DNA from 2 places in the Kribbella sp. NBC_01484 genome. Region 2 is predicted to be linked to the other one. Evidence: riboswitches for the same ligand, from Rfam matches in the RefSeq annotation. Region 2 holds a riboswitch; the other holds the start of a gene.
What was found. Region 2 has a riboswitch for S-adenosylmethionine ahead of thrC (threonine synthase). Riboswitches for the same ligand answer to the same signal wherever they lie in the genome.
Positions count from the first base shown of each region.

Region 1: it holds a riboswitch for S-adenosylmethionine, as region 2 does, so the genes downstream of both, OG555_RS30175 (aminotransferase class V-fold PLP-dependent enzyme) here and thrC (threonine synthase) in region 2, are expected to answer to the same signal.

Region 1 covers NZ_CP109437.1:6,191,101-6,198,424, reverse strand. Annotated here, with positions in the region: gene OG555_RS30190 (FtsK/SpoIIIE family DNA translocase) at 1-1,173, opposite strand, end outside; gene OG555_RS30185 (DinB family protein) at 1,301-1,831, opposite strand; gene OG555_RS30180 (VOC family protein) at 1,872-2,240, opposite strand; SAM riboswitch class IV at 2,337-2,450, shown strand; gene OG555_RS30175 (aminotransferase class V-fold PLP-dependent enzyme) at 2,466-3,830, shown strand; gene OG555_RS30170 (prolyl oligopeptidase family serine peptidase) at 3,839-5,896, opposite strand; gene OG555_RS30165 (alkaline phosphatase D family protein) at 6,013-7,324, opposite strand, start outside.
Region 2 covers NZ_CP109437.1:3,999,673-4,006,996, reverse strand. Annotated here, with positions in the region: gene OG555_RS19650 (VOC family protein) at 1-134, opposite strand, end outside; gene OG555_RS19645 (ubiquitin-like small modifier protein 1) at 185-460, opposite strand; gene thrC (threonine synthase) at 457-1,719, opposite strand; SAM riboswitch class I at 1,733-1,872, opposite strand; gene OG555_RS19635 (cation:proton antiporter) at 1,970-3,217, opposite strand; gene OG555_RS19630 (DNA-3-methyladenine glycosylase family protein) at 3,245-4,192, opposite strand; gene OG555_RS19625 (Fic family protein) at 4,222-5,385, opposite strand; gene OG555_RS19620 (hypothetical protein) at 5,491-5,958, shown strand; gene otsB (trehalose-phosphatase) at 5,924-6,757, opposite strand; gene OG555_RS19610 (LytR C-terminal domain-containing protein) at 6,754-7,324, opposite strand, start outside.

The DNA of each region.
Region 1 (7,324 bases), 2.2 Mb from region 2:
GATGTCGCCGGAGAGGCTGAGCTGCTCGACCCGCTGCGGGATCGGCGTGTGCGGAGGCGGCTCGGGCGGCGCTTCCGGCTTGCTGGGACCACCGCCGGCCCCCACAGCGATGCCTAGGCCTGGAGCCCCGGCCGCAGCGGCCGCATCACCGTCGACGTCGTACGCGTCCTCCTCAGGAACCGGAGCCGCCTTGGCCTTGCGGCCTCGCTTGGAGAGCTCACGTCCCTCGAGCACCGGCGAGTCGTACGGCTTGATGGTCGGCTCGCCGTCCTCCTCCTGCGCGGCCTTGGCGCGACGCTCCTTGCGGGTCAGCCGCACGGTGTCGTCGGTCGGCGCGGCCACGACGGACGGTGCGTCCTCCGGCAGCGCCGTACGCCCCATCAGTACGTCGAACGCCGCACGGAACCGCAGTGGGATCGCATAGACGGGAGTGCCCGTGACGACGAGGGCACCGAAGATCGACAGCAGCACCAGCAGCGGTGCGGCGACGTACTGCGTCAACAGGTCCGACAGCAGGGACGAGACGACGTACCCGATCGCGCCGCCGGCGTCCTGCAACGAACCGTCGGCCGGGTTGCTCGGACGGGGCAGACCGTTGGCGATGTGGACCAGGCCGAGTACGCCGAGGGAGATGGCGGTCCAGCCGATCACCTGACGTCCGGCCGGGCCGTTGCGGTCCGGGTGACGCAGAGTGCGGATAGCGACGAACAGCAGCATCAGCGGGACGGCCCAGCCGAGCATGCCGACGCTGCCGCCGACGACGGTCCGGATGCCGTTGCCGACCGCGCCCGGGAGATCCCACCAGATCGCGGCGGCCACGACGACCGCCAGGCCGATCAGGAACAGGCCGGCGCCGTCACGACGGTGCTCGGGGTCGAGCTCGCGGGCGCCGTGACCGATGCCGCGCACCATGCTGCCGATCAGATGCGCGATGCCGAGCCAGACTTTCACCACGCCGCGACCGAGAACGATCATGGCGGCCGCGAACGGGCCAGGTCCGCTGTTCTTGGGCGTGCTGGTCCGCGCGGCGGAGGATCCACCGCGCTTCGCGCTCTGCCCACGCTTCTGGGCGCCTGACGGCCGGGAGCGTCCACCAGCAGCCGAACGAGCCGAACTCGGCCGTTTGGCTGCCGACTTCTGCGCCCGCGCCGGGGAAGACGTGCGGGTCGCCATATCTAGCAGGCTACCCCGATTACCTCTCGAGTCCCACGTGTCACACGCCGATTACGCTGCCCCATACATAACGTCACAGCGCCGCCGCAAACGGGCTGCAGCCACAGACCGAGAGCAAGCGGTCGCTTCACGCCCCGGTGGTGCCGTCGAGTTGTTCGCGCAGCAGGTCGGCGTGACCGCAGTGACGGCCGTACTCGCCGATCATGTGGATGTAGATCATCCGGAGCGTCGACTCGGTCCCGCTGAAGGTGAAGCGATCGTCGAGCGACCGCCCGGCCGCGGCCGCGTCCGACAGCTTCCACTCCGCGATCAGACCTTCGTACGCCGCCTGTGCCTCAGCCGGATCGATGCGCTCGAAATCGGCGTCCTTGCCCAGCTCGGGAGCGAACAGGGGCTCAGCCGGCGACTCCGCCGCGAAGTGGATGCGGAACCAGATCCGCTCCACCTTGGTGAGATGCCGGATGAGGCCGAGCAAGGAAAGGTTGGACGGCGGCGACGGCCGCTCGGCCAGCTGCTCGGCCGTCAGACCGGCGCACTTGTACAGCAGCGTGGTCCGGTAGAAATCCAGGTAGCCCCGCAGCAGTTCGGCTTCGGGTGCGGTCAGCGAGCCGTCCGGCCGCTCGACCGCTGGCGCCGTCCACGCCGTCGTCAACGTCATGCCGCCATCAAACACGCCCCGGTCGCCCGGAGCGAATCCATTACGGATTGACCGGCGGCGCCCAGCCGGGTCGCGGGATGAGACAGAACGGGTGGCCGGCCGGATCCTCGTACACAGTGGCCGAGAGCTTGCGAGCGCCGAGCGCCAGGACCGCCGACCCGGCCACGTCGAGGTCGTCGACCATGACGTCGAGGTGCATCTGCTGAGGACGTGTGGGGTCCGGCCACTGCGGGCGCTGGTGGCCGAGCGCTCGCTGGAAGGCGAGACCTGACGTGTGGTCGTTGTCGGCGACCACCACCCAGCCGTCGCTCTCGTACGTGATGGGCTTGCCGAGCAGCGCCGAGTAGAAGCGCGCGAGCTCCAGCGGTTCCGGGCAGTCGATCGCCAGGTGATGCAGCCGTCCGATCATGGCAACAGTCTGCACGTCTCAGGATGTGTTTGGGAATCCCGGAATGTGAGATTGCCACTGGCGCGGGCTGTGGGCTGTTCGTTACCGTTCTCGGCAGGTCATGAGTGCCAGCGCCAAGCCCCGGCTCGCTGGCCGGCAACCCTCCTCCGCGGTGGGGTGCCCCGGGTGAAGACCAGGCCGTGCGGATACGCCGCTCGGCAAGTGCGGACTTCCTGGAGCAGCAGCATGTCGATTCTTTCCATCCTCGAACCGGCCAGCGCGAGTACGCCGCGGCCGACGGTCACCCGGCTCCTCACCGGCAGCATCCCCACCACGGTCGGCTCGGACCTGCTGGTTCCGCTGGCCGACGGCCGAGTCACCGACTACGCGAACTTCGACCACGGAGCCAGTGCGCCGTGTCTGGAGTCCGTCCGGGCCAGCGTCGAGGCGGCGCTGCCGTCGTACGCGTCGGTGCACCGCGGCAACGGCTATGCGTCCCGCATCACCACCCAGTGGTACGAGCGCGCTCGCGCCGAGGTGCACGCGTTCGTCGGAGCCCGTGCCGACGACCAGGTGATCTTCACCCGCCAGACCACGGACGCGCTGAACCTGCTCGCCCAGGCCGTCCCCCCGGACGCGACCGTGATCGTCTTCGAGTCCGAGCACCACGCCGCGCTCCTGCCCTGGCCGGCTGAGCGGACCGTCCGCCTCACGGCGCCCGCCTCCCCCAGTGAAGCAGTGACCAACGTCGCCGACGCTTTGCGCACCGCGCCGGAGGGTCCGCGGCTGGTGGTCGTGACCGGCGCCTCCAACGTGACCGGTGAGATCTTCCCGATCGCGGAGATCGCCGCGGTCGCCAAGGCGCACGGTGCGCGGGTCTGCCTCGACGCCGCGCAGCTTGCACCGCACCGGCCGGTCGACATCGCCGCACTCGACGTCGACTGGGTCGCACTGTCCGGACACAAGCTCTACGCGCCGTACGGCGCCGGTGCGCTGATCGGCCGCGCCGACTGGCTCGACGCCGCCGATCCGTACCTGTACGGCGGTGGCGCGACGACCGCGGTCACCGGCGACACCGTGGTCTGGGCGACCGGCCCGGCGCGGCACGAGGGCGGCTCCCCCAACGTCATCGGCGCGATCGCCCTCGCCTCGGCGTGTGCCGCGATCAGCAAGCACCGCGACGCGATCGAGCAGCACGAGCGCAGTCTGCTCGCCCGCCTCCGGACCGGCCTGGCTCAGCTCCCCGGCGTCACGACGTACTCGATCTTCGGCGAGGACGCGGACCGCGTCGGCACTGTCTGCTTCACGGTTGCCGGTCTGAGCTCGACGCTCGTGTCAGCGGCACTGAGCGCCGAGTACGGCATCGGTGTCCGGGACGGCAAGTTCTGTGCGCACCCGCTCGTCGGTCACCTGCTCGCGGACTCCCCCGAGCACGGCACCGCGGTCCGGGCGAGCCTCGGCCTCGGTACGACGCGTGAGCACGTGGACCGGCTCGTCAACGCCGTACGGACGCTGGCCGCCGGCGGACCGCGGTCGGAGTACGAGGACACCGCGCACGGCTGTCAGCCCACCGACGACCCGCGGGACCTCCAAGCTCCTCGCATCTGGTAACGGCCCTCCTACTGCTCAGGAGGTACAAGGCCTACATGGTGAGCAGCGAACGCCAGTAGGTCCGCCCATTCCGCCGCGACCATGGCGGCGGGTTTCCCGAAGCCGTGACCGGTGTTGACCTCGACGCGGGTCAAGACCGGTCCCGGACCGGACTGGGCATGCTGCAGCTCGGCGATGAACTTGTGACTGTGCAACGGCACCACCCGGTCGTCGTGATCACCCGTGACCACGAGCGTCGCCGGGTACGACGTCCCGTCGCGCAACCGATGCAGTGGTGAGTAAGCCAGCAAATCCTCGAACTCCGACGCATCGTCCGGATGGCCGAAGTCAGAGGCCCACGCGGCGCCCACTGTGAACAAGTGGAACCGCAACATGTCCATGACGCCCACACCGGGCAGCGCGACCGCGAACAGGTCCGGTCGCTGTGTCATGGCCGCTCCCACGAGCAGACCGCCGTTGCTGCGACCGTGGATCGCGAGCTGCGCAGGCGTGGTCACCTCGGTGTCCCGCAGGTGCTCTGCGACAGCGATGAAGTCGTCGAAGACGTTCTGCTTGTTCTTCAGCCGTCCCTCGTCGTGCCAGTCGCTGCCGTACTCACCGCCGCCCCGCAGGTTCGCGATCACCAGCACTCCGCCGGCCGCCAGCCACGCCGGCCAGCCCGGCTTGTAGTCGGCCAGGATCGGGATGCGGAAGCCGCCGTACCCGTAGAGCAGCGTCGGGCGTGGGGCTGATGTGTCCAGGTCGGAGCGAGTGATCAGGAAGTACGGCACCTCGCGACCCGGCTCGACCCGTCGCGTCACGGTGACCGACGGGGACGTGAATCCACCTGAGCCACGGACGAGCTCCGGCAACGCACGGACGACGCCCGACGACGTCGAGACGACGTACGACACCGTCGGATCGGTTGTGGTCGACAGGCCGATGAAGAGCTCGTCGTACTCGGGGCTGGCATCGAAGCCCACCACTCCCCCGCCCGGTACGTCGATGACCCGCGCATCGGACCCGTCGAGCGCGAAGAGCGTCAACGCCGGTTGTGCGTCGACCAGCGTCAGGGTGGCCAGTCCGGCGGCAGTGCCGCGAACCGCCTGCAGTGTGGCCTCGCCTTCCGGGATCAGGTCGACGAACTCACCGTCCAGCGAAGCGAGCACCACACGACCACGGGAGGCGTCACGATCGGTCCGCAATACCAGCTGGTCGCCGGACATCCGCACGAACGCGATCTCATCGGCGAAGGAGTCCACCACCTTCACCGGCTCGCCGAAACCGTCGGACGCGATCGGAAAGACCCAGAGCCGAGCTCCGGGGTCGGTGCCCTCGGTGATGTGGACGACGAGGTAGCGATCGTCCTCCGACACCTCCGGCGTGATGAAGTAGCGGTCGTGATCCGGGAAGCTCAGCACGAGCTCGTCATCGGACTGCGGTGTGCCGACCTTGTGCAGCATCAGACGCCCACCGGTGAGCGTCTTCGTCTCGGTCCCCTCACTGCGACCACTCGCCGGGTAGTGCAGATAGAGGTACGCCGAACTGTCGGGGAGCCACGTGGCTTCGCAGAACTTCGCCCCCGTGACCACGTCGTCCACAGGCGTGCCGGTGGCGATGTCGAGCAGCCGGAACGTCGTCCAGTCGCTGCCGCTCTCGTTGACGCCGTACGCGAGGTACTTGCCGTCCGGACTCACGGTGAACGAGCCCAGCGAGTCAGTGCCGTCGGCAGACAGCGTGTTGGGGTCGATCAGGACCCGGCCGCCGGCGAGCAGCGCGTCGAGGGACTCGGCGACGTACACGACATCCTGGGCCTGTGTGCCGTCGTTGCGGCCGACGAGGTACCAGCCGGCCTTCTTCGCCGGCACGCCGGCGCGTGGGCGGGCCAGGACCGCCGCCATGGTGGTCTGGAACCACTCGCGCTCCGGATAGCCGGAGAGCTCGGCCTGGGTGAACTCGTTCTGCCTGCGGACCCAGTCCCGGGTGTCGGGTGCGTCAGGGTCTTCCAGCCAGCGGTACGGGTCGGCGATCTCCTGCCCATGCAGCGTGTCGACCACATCGTCGCGGCGGCTCTCCGGATAGCTCATGCGGACAAACCTAACGGGACAGGACAACCTTCAGCCGCGGATGAGCGTCGTACTCACCTGCTCCGGTGGGCGGCATCCCGCGCAGGCGCCGGAGCCAGGTGAGTACGACGGGCCCCTCAGTGGTGGGCCGGGGTGATGTCCTTGGTCCAGAGGACCGTGCCGAACAGATTGCGCAGCGAGACCGTGAGGACTCCGGTGCGTGGGTCGATCGTGGTGTGGCCGAAGAACTGGTTGCCGCTCGCCGGTGACTGGCTCGCGAAGTCCGCGGCCTTCGAGAACACGACCCGCGGGCCGAACGTGTCGTCCAGCGCGTTCGGCCCGAACGTACCGGCGTTGATCGGGCCGGCCACGATCTCCCAGAACGGATCGAAGTCGGTGAACGCCGCACGGGACGGGTCGTAGTGGTGGGCGGCCGCGTAGTGCACGTCGGCGGTCAGCCAGATCGCGTTGCAGACCTTGCGCTTCTTGAACTGGCTCAGCACCCAGGCGATCTCGTGCTCGCGACCACCCGGCGCACCGGCGACGCCGTTGGCGACGGCCTCGATCAGGTCGCCGTCCGGGACCAGCAGGCCGAGCGGCATGTCGCTGGCGATCACCTTCCAGGTCGCCTTCGACGCGGCCACCTCGCGGACCAGCCAGGCGGCCTGCTCGGCACCGAGCATCGCGACCGGGCCGGCGGTGGCGGGCGTCGGGTTGGCGCCGCGGTAGGTCCGCATGTCCAGGCAGAAGACGTCGAGCAGCGGGCCGTAGTCGACCTTGCGGTAGATCCGGTCCCGGCCCGCGACGTGCTCCATCGGCAGGTACTCGAGGAAGGCCTTCTTCGCCCGGGACGCGAGGACGTCGACGCGCTTCTCGGTATAGCGGTCGTCGGTGAGGATCTCGCCCGGGTACCAGTTGTTCAGCGTCTCGTGGTCGTCCCACTGCGCGACCAGCGGCACGTCGGCGTACAGGTCGCGGACGTTGTGGTCGAGCAGGTTGTACTTGTACCGGCCGCGGTACTCGGCCAGGGTCTCGGCGACCTTGGCGACCTCCTCGGTCACCAGGTTCTTCCAGATGGTGCCGTCGGCAACTTTCAGCTCGGCCGCGATCGGGCCGTCGGCGTAGATGTTGTCGCCGGAGTGCAGGAAGAAGTCAGGGTGGGTGTCGTGCATCGCCTTGTACGCGATCATGCCGCCGAGCTCCGGGTTGATGCCGTAGCCCTGACCCGCGGTGTCGCCGGTGAACACGAAGGACACCGGCCGGTTGCGGCCCGGCGTACTGAACGAACCGTCGAGGGTCTCGCCGACGCGGCCGTGGGCGTCCTCGAAGCCGATCCGGTAGTCGTAGCGCTGGCCGGGACGCAGGCCGCGCAGCGGAAGCCGCGCGGTGAAGTCGTCGGCGGCACTGGTGACCGGACCGCGCAGCCGGATCGACTTGTCGAAGCGACCG
Region 2 (7,324 bases):
TCGGGGTCCACGATCGAGGCTCCGTCCGGGTCGTCGTACCCGGGCTCGAAGATGTAGCCGAGTGCCGCCGCCCAGAACTCCGCCAGCCGCTGCGGCTCGGCCGCGTCCCCACCAAGGGTCCAGTTGGTCGCCATGGCGGGAACGCTAGCGCGCATTCCGGACGATCCACGCCCGGATGAACAGATCAGCCGCCGGCGACCGCCGGGATGATCGAGACCTGCCCGCCGTCCTTGATCGACGTCTGCAGGCCGTCGGCGAAGCGTACGTCGTCATCGTCGACGTACACGTTCACGAACCGGCGCAGCTCGCCCGACTCGTCGAGGACCCGGCCCTTGATGCCCGGGTACGAGCCGTCCAGCGAGTCGAGCACCTCGATCAGCGTGGAGCCCTCGGCGGACACCTCGGACACGCCCTGGGTGTAGGGCCGCAGGATGGTCGGGACGCGAACGCTCACACTCACTGCAGGCCTGCCTTCACGAAGGCGTCGTACGACGCGGGGATGGTCACCTTGGGGCCGACCCGGTCGGCCACGGCGTCGAGCGTCTTCAGCCCGTCACCGGAGTTGATGATCACGGTCTCGGCCTCGGGGTCGAGCTGCCCGGTGGCGATCAGCTTCTTCAGCGTCGCGACCGTCACGCCGCCCGCGGTCTCGGCGAAGATGCCCTCGGTCCGGGCCAGCAACTGGATGCCCTCGATGACTTCCTCGTCGCTGACGTCCTCGATCGCTCCACCGGTACGGCGGGCGACGTCGAGCACATACGGTCCGTCAGCCGGGTTCCCGATCGCCAGCGACTTGGCGATGGTGTCCGGGCGAACAGGCTTGACCACGTCGTGGCCATCCCGGAACGCCTGCGCCACGGGCGAGCACCCGGTCGCCTGAGCGCCGTACACCTTGTAGTCGGTGGCGTCGACCAGGCCGAGCTTGCCGAGCTCGGTGAAGCCTTTGTCGATCTTGGTCAGCTGCGAGCCGGACGCGACCGGGATCACGATCTGCTGCGGCAACCGCCAGCCGAGCTGCTCGGCGATCTCGAAGGCCAGGGTCTTCGAGCCTTCGGAGTAGTACGGCCGCACGTTGACGTTGACGAACGCCCAGCCCTCCTCCTCACCGGCGATCTCGGAGGCCAGCTTGTTCACGTCGTCGTAGTTGCCCTCGACGGCGACCAGGGTCCCGCCGTACACGGCGGTGGTGATCACCTTCGGGCGCTCGAGGTCGTGCGGGATGAACACGACCGAGCGGATGCCGGCGCGGGCGGCGGCCGCCGCGACGGCGTTGGCCAGGTTGCCGGTGGAGGGGCAGGCGAAGACCGTCATGCCGAGCTCGCGGGTGGCGCTCAGGGCGGACGCGACCACGCGGTCCTTGAAGGAGTGGGTCGGGTTGCCGGAGTCGTCCTTCACCCACAGCTTGCGCAGCCCCAGCTCGCGGGCCAGGTTCTGCGCGTCGACGAGCCGGGTGTAGCCGGGCTCGGTGTTCGGGAAGCTGGCCACGTCGACCGGGACGGGCAGCAAGGGCTGGTAGCGCCAGATGTTCTTGGGACCGGCCTCGATCTGCTCCCGCGTGATCGTCGGGTACTCGTACCCGACCTCGAGCGGACCGAAGCACTCCATACAGGCGTAGAACGGACCGAGCGGCGACTTCGCCCCGCAGGCGCGACAGCTCAGGTGCGTACCGTTGCCGAAGGCACCTTCGCGGATCGTGTGGGTGGCGGCGGTCAGGCTCATGAGTGAGGTTCCCCTCTCATCTTCCCCGGAACCGGATCTCGGCACGGGACGGATTTGGCACCGTTCCGCCGCGAGGGCCCCGGACTGGGACCTCAACGGGGAGGGTTGCCGGGACTTCAACGGGCCGTTTCCCTCAGTCCCTCTGGATGAGCTCCCCCGAGATTACCCAATAGGGTCCATATTGTGTCTTCCGTTCCCACTATCCGAGACGCTCGATCTCAGCCCTGCAGCTCCGGGAAGGCTCGAGCGCTCAGGGAGTCCGGCCCCGGCGCTGGTCGAGCATCCGCATCATCGGCGTCGCCGCGACACCGTGAACGACCACGCTCAGTACGACGGTGAAACCGACCGTCGCCCACAACCAGGGCAGGTCGGTGTGGAACGCGGCGCCGGCGTACGCCAGATAGAACACGGACCCGACACCACGCACTCCGAATGCGGCCGTCACCCATCGTTCGGAGCGGCGCATCGGAGTCCCGGCCAGCGCGACCCACGCGGTCACCGGTCGGATCACCAGCACCAGCAGCAGTCCCAGCGCGGCGCCGGCCACGGTCAGCGGACGGAGCAGTCCAGCCGTGATCGCCGATCCGAGCAGCAGCAGAATCCCCCAGGTCAGGATGTGCTCGAGTTGCTCGACGAATCCGTGCAGTTCCTCGTGGAAGTCGTGCTGCCGCTCGGCCGCCCGGAGCGCCAGCGCCGCGACGAACACGGCCAGGAAGCCGTAGCCGTGGAGCACCTGGGCGAGGCCGTAGACACCTAGTGTCATCGCGAGGGCCAGCACGGGTTCGCGTGAGTCGGCCAGGCGGAAGGTCCGCGAAGGCGCGGAAAAGGCCATCCGGCCGAGCAACCAGCCCACGCCCGCACCTACCGCCACGCCGATCGCGATCCGGCCGACCAGGTCCCAGGCGAACCACTCGAGCGCCCAATTGCCTACAGATCCCTTGGTGACGGCGAACACCGCGGCGTACACGAACGGGAAGGCCAGACCGTCGTTCAGACCCGCCTCCGAGGTGAGTGCGAAGCGGACCTCGTCGTCCTCCTCCTGCTCGGCGCCCGCGCCGGTCGACGGCCCCTGCACCTGGACGTCCGAGGCGAGCACTGGATCGGTCGGGGCGAGGACTGCGCCCAGCAGCAGCGCGGTCGCCGGGGCCAGCCCGAGCAGCCAGCCGGCGCCGGCCACGGCGGCGATGCAGGCGGGCATGGCCACCAGCAGGAGGCGCCAGGTCACCATCCACCGGCGCCATCCGATCGGCCGGTCGATCGCCAGTCCGACGCCCATCAACGCGACCAGGATCGTCAGCTCGGCGAGATGCTTGACGATCCCGGTCTCCACGATCGGGCTCAGGTGGGTACGGTCGACGGCCAGGCCCAGCAGTACGCCGGCGCCGAGGAACCCGATCGGCGCCGAGACGGCGTACCGGCGGAGCATGCGGGGCAGGATCGCCCCGAGCAACAGGGCCAGCCCCGCCACCAGGTAGAGCCCGTCCCCGTTGATCGTCATGGTGGCGATCCTGTGCCCCTGGCGGAGTTACCTCAAGCGATGCGTTGCGCCGGGCGTGTGCGTGGGCAGCGCCATGCGCGGGCCGTAGCGGGGATGGCCGATGCCGGTGAGCTCCAACAGGCGCTGGACGCGGAAGCGATGACCGCGGTAGGGCTCGATGAGTTCGGCGCAGCCCTCGTCGTCGAGCTCTTCGCCGATGAGGGCGTAGGAGACATCGCGGGACACGTGATAGTCCGCGAACGAGAACGCGTCGGCGTCGCCGTGGGCGCGCTGCCGCACCTCGGCCGCGGTCCACACCCCGACGCCCGGGAGTGATCGGAGCCGCCGCTCGATCTCGGCCGAGTCGGTCAGCTCGAGCGTCCGCTCCAGCGCCTTTGCTCGCGTCGCCGCTGTCACGACCACGCGGGACCGGCGGTTCTCCACGCCGGCCCGCAGCCACTGCCACGACGGGATCAGCCGCCACTCCTCCGGCGCCGGCGGCACCATCATCACGCGGCCGTCCGGCGCAGTCGGGCCCGGCGCGGGTTCGCCGTACTCACGGAGCAGGACGCGCCAGGCGCGGAAGGCCTCCTTGCCAGTGACGACCTGCTCGATCCCGGCGGCGGCCATCGCCTCGAACACCGCCCGCGTCCGCGGCACCCGGACATGCGGGAACCGCCGCGCCGCGTCCACCAGCGCGCGGTGCTCCGGCAACGGCTCGAACCCGTCCCAGCTGTCCGCGTCGCCCAGCAACTCCGGCACCCCCTCGAGCGCCCACGCAGCCCCCGGCCCCCAGGCCTCGGCCTCCACTTCCCCGGCGTACGGCGTCAGCCGCAACAGCACCGGTCCATCCGGCGTCCGAGTAGCCCGCCACACGGTCCGTCGCCCCGGATCGAACACGTACGCCGGGTCGCCCGGCCCCTTCCGCAGCCCTCCGATCACCGAATGCGGATCCACCACCCGCCCAGCCCGCCAGACCCGCACCACCGAACTCACCCGCCAAGTCTTACTCACCCCACGGACAACTAGCGGATCGGCGTCGCCACCCCGGCCAACCGCTCGCGCATCCACGGGTAGGGATCGACCAACGGCTCGCGGGTGGAGAGTGCGTTCTGCACGAGTTCGGCGAGGCGATCACCCATCACGTAATGCCGCCCTTTGGTCTCACCGACCGAGCGCAGCAGCCCCAGTTCGGTGAGCCTCGCCAGGTCGCGGCTGGCTGTCCGCTCCTCGATGCCCGCTCGGCGGACGTACGTCGAGCGGCGCATACGGAAGCCGAGCGACGCGTCGAACAGCTCGTCAGCGACGCGCTCCGCCAAGCCGAACTGCGAGATCAGCTCATCGAAGGCCAGCCACAGCTTGCCCGCCTCCCGGTACCGCCGCCGTACCGTCTGCGCCTGGATGTGATGCGCGCGCAGGTTGAACTTGACCCAGAGTGCGGCCGACCGCTCGGGATGCCACGCGCCCGCGCCGGTCGCGGCCAGCACTCGGTAGTAGTCCTCGGTGTTGCCGCCCAGCCACTCCTCGATGCTGGAGAATGCCGGCTCGCCAATTCCTCCGCGGGACAAGACAAGCGTCTGCAGGGCTCTGGCCATCCGGCCGTTGCCGTCCCGGAACGGATGGATCATCACCAGGTTCAGGTGCGCCATCGCCGCGTCCACGAGGGGATCCACCGCTCCGTCGGCGTCCAGCCCGGCCATCAGCTCGGCCACGAGATCGGGCACCTCGTCCGCGGGCGGACCCTCGTAGACGTTCTCGCCGGTGGTCTCGTCATGCACGTAGACGACACCCTGCCGATAGCTGCCCGGACTCTTGGCCAGGTCGTGGCTCAGCATCATGAAGTGCATGCCACGGACGGCGGACACGTCCAGCCGGAAGTCCGCGTCCTTCGCCATCGCCAGCACGTAGCCGAGCGCCTGCCGGTATCCCCGGATCTCGGCGAACGTAGGTTCGTCAGTGCTCAACGCCTCCTCGTCATCCAACGCGGCCACCGCGTCGTCGAGCTTGACGTCGTAGCCCTCGATGCTGTTGGAGCCCTGGATCGCCCGCGCGAGCATGCTCCGCCGCAGCCCGCCGGCCCAGCGCCGAGGCACGCGGAGGATGTCCGTGAGCTCGGATCGGAACGCGTGGATCTGCTCGAGGACCTGTCGATCCTCGAGATCCGGCTCCGGCGTGCTGAAGATGGTCACTGTCCGCGATGTCTCAATGTCTTAATTCTTAGGACATCGTACGCCGAGGTCCTAATGATTGCGACATCGAGACAAAGCGCAGTCACCGAGCCGATACTGAGGCCCATGACCGGGTGGCAGCGCGTGAAGGTGGTGGGGAACTTCGTCAACCTGACGACCTTGGTGGGGCTTGCGGTCGGGGTGATCGGGCGGGCCCGGGTCAGTCGGGGGCCGCGGGGGTTGTACTTCGCGAACGGGTACAAGCTGGGGTTTCCGATCGCGGGGGCGTTCACGATCGGTAACGTCGTCCTGAGCAAGAACGAGCGCACGTACTTCGACGACGCGGCGCTGGTGCGGCACGAGGAGCGGCACTCGTGGCAGTACTTCTGCCTGCTCGGGTTACCGATGTTCCCGCTGTACGTCGTCGGCGTGGTGATCTCGTTCCTGCTCACCGGCGACCCGGCCTCGCGCAACCCGTTCGAGCGACTGGCCAGCCTCAAGGACGGTGGCTATGTCGAACGGCCGATCCAGCCGATCGGCAAGACCGTGACGCAGGCGTTCAGCGTGCTGCGATCGCGTCCGAAAGGGCCGTGAGGACAGTCACCACACCCGTGGGGTCGTCCACCACGATGTCCGCGGCCTGGATCAGCTCGGTCGCGTTGGACGAGCGAGTGGCCAGCAGTACGGCGCGCAGCCCGGTCTTGCGATGCTCTTCGACCGCCCGGAACGCAGCCAGGTCGCCCAGGTCGTCACCGGCGTACAGGATCGACCGGGCACCCGTGGACTCGATCAGCCGTCGGAGCGCGATGCCCTTGTCGATACCCGGTGGCCGGAGCTCCAGGACCAGGTTGCCGGGCTCCAGGCGCAACTCGGTCGACTCGGCCAGCTCGGTCAGCGGCGTACGCAGTCTGTCCAGCGCACCGGTCGGGTCGGCGAGCCGGCGCGTGTGAACGGCCAGCGAGCTTTCCTTGTCCTCCACGTGGGCGTCCGGCACGCCTGCCTGGCGCAGCAGCTCCGGCAGCCGGGAGCGCGCTTCGGCAACACCGGCCGGGACCGGGTCACTGGTCACCATCCCGGTCGCCGCGTCCCACCGCTCCAGCCCGTAGTGCCCCAGTACGACGAGGCTCCCGAGGCCGGGATGGCCCGTCACACCGGTGAGCTCGGTCGCCACGAGCGCCGGACGGCCGGTGACGATCGCCACCTGCTTCACCGAGCGGGCCAGCCGGGCCAATGCGTCGAGGGAGCCCTCGACCGGCCGGGACATGGCCGGATCCTCGACCAGCGGCGAGAGTACGCCGTCGAAGTCGGCGGAGATGACCGCGGTGGCCGGGTCGGCGACGATCGCCTCCCACCCCTCGCGACCGGCGTCGGTCTGGATGACCGGAGTACTCATCCCGCGTAGTCCGAGGTCAGGATCACGGTGAGGCGGTCCTTCTTCATGTTGTCCAGCGCGCCCTTGGTCCGGCTGACGCCGATGTCACGGGCGAGCTGGTTGGCGGCGTCGAGCATGCCCGGCGGGTAGTAGACGGTGCTCTCGGCGATCTTGCCGTGCCAGTTGTCGGCGCCGGCCACGGTCCAGCCCGCCTGCCGGGCGCGGCCCGCGACCGAGTCGGCCAGGCCCTTCCGCGGGGTGTTGTTGTAGATCTCCGCGGCCGGTCGCTCAGCCGGCGGGATGGTCGTCGGCTGGGTTGCCGGAGGTTGGGTCGCCGGCGGCTGGGTCGGCTGCGAGCTCGGCTCGGTGGTCGGCGTGGACGACGGGGCCTGTGTAGGCGTGGTGGCCGGCGCGGTCGGCTTCGACGACGGCCCGGGGATGCTGGCGGCGATCGTCGACGGCCCGGACGTGGGCTTCGTGCTCGGCTTCGGGGTGGTCGCGCCCGCCGGCTCGTCGGCCAGGCTGTCGTGTCCGCGCGTACCGAACAGCACCAGGAGACCGGCCACGATCGCGACGACCGCGGCCACA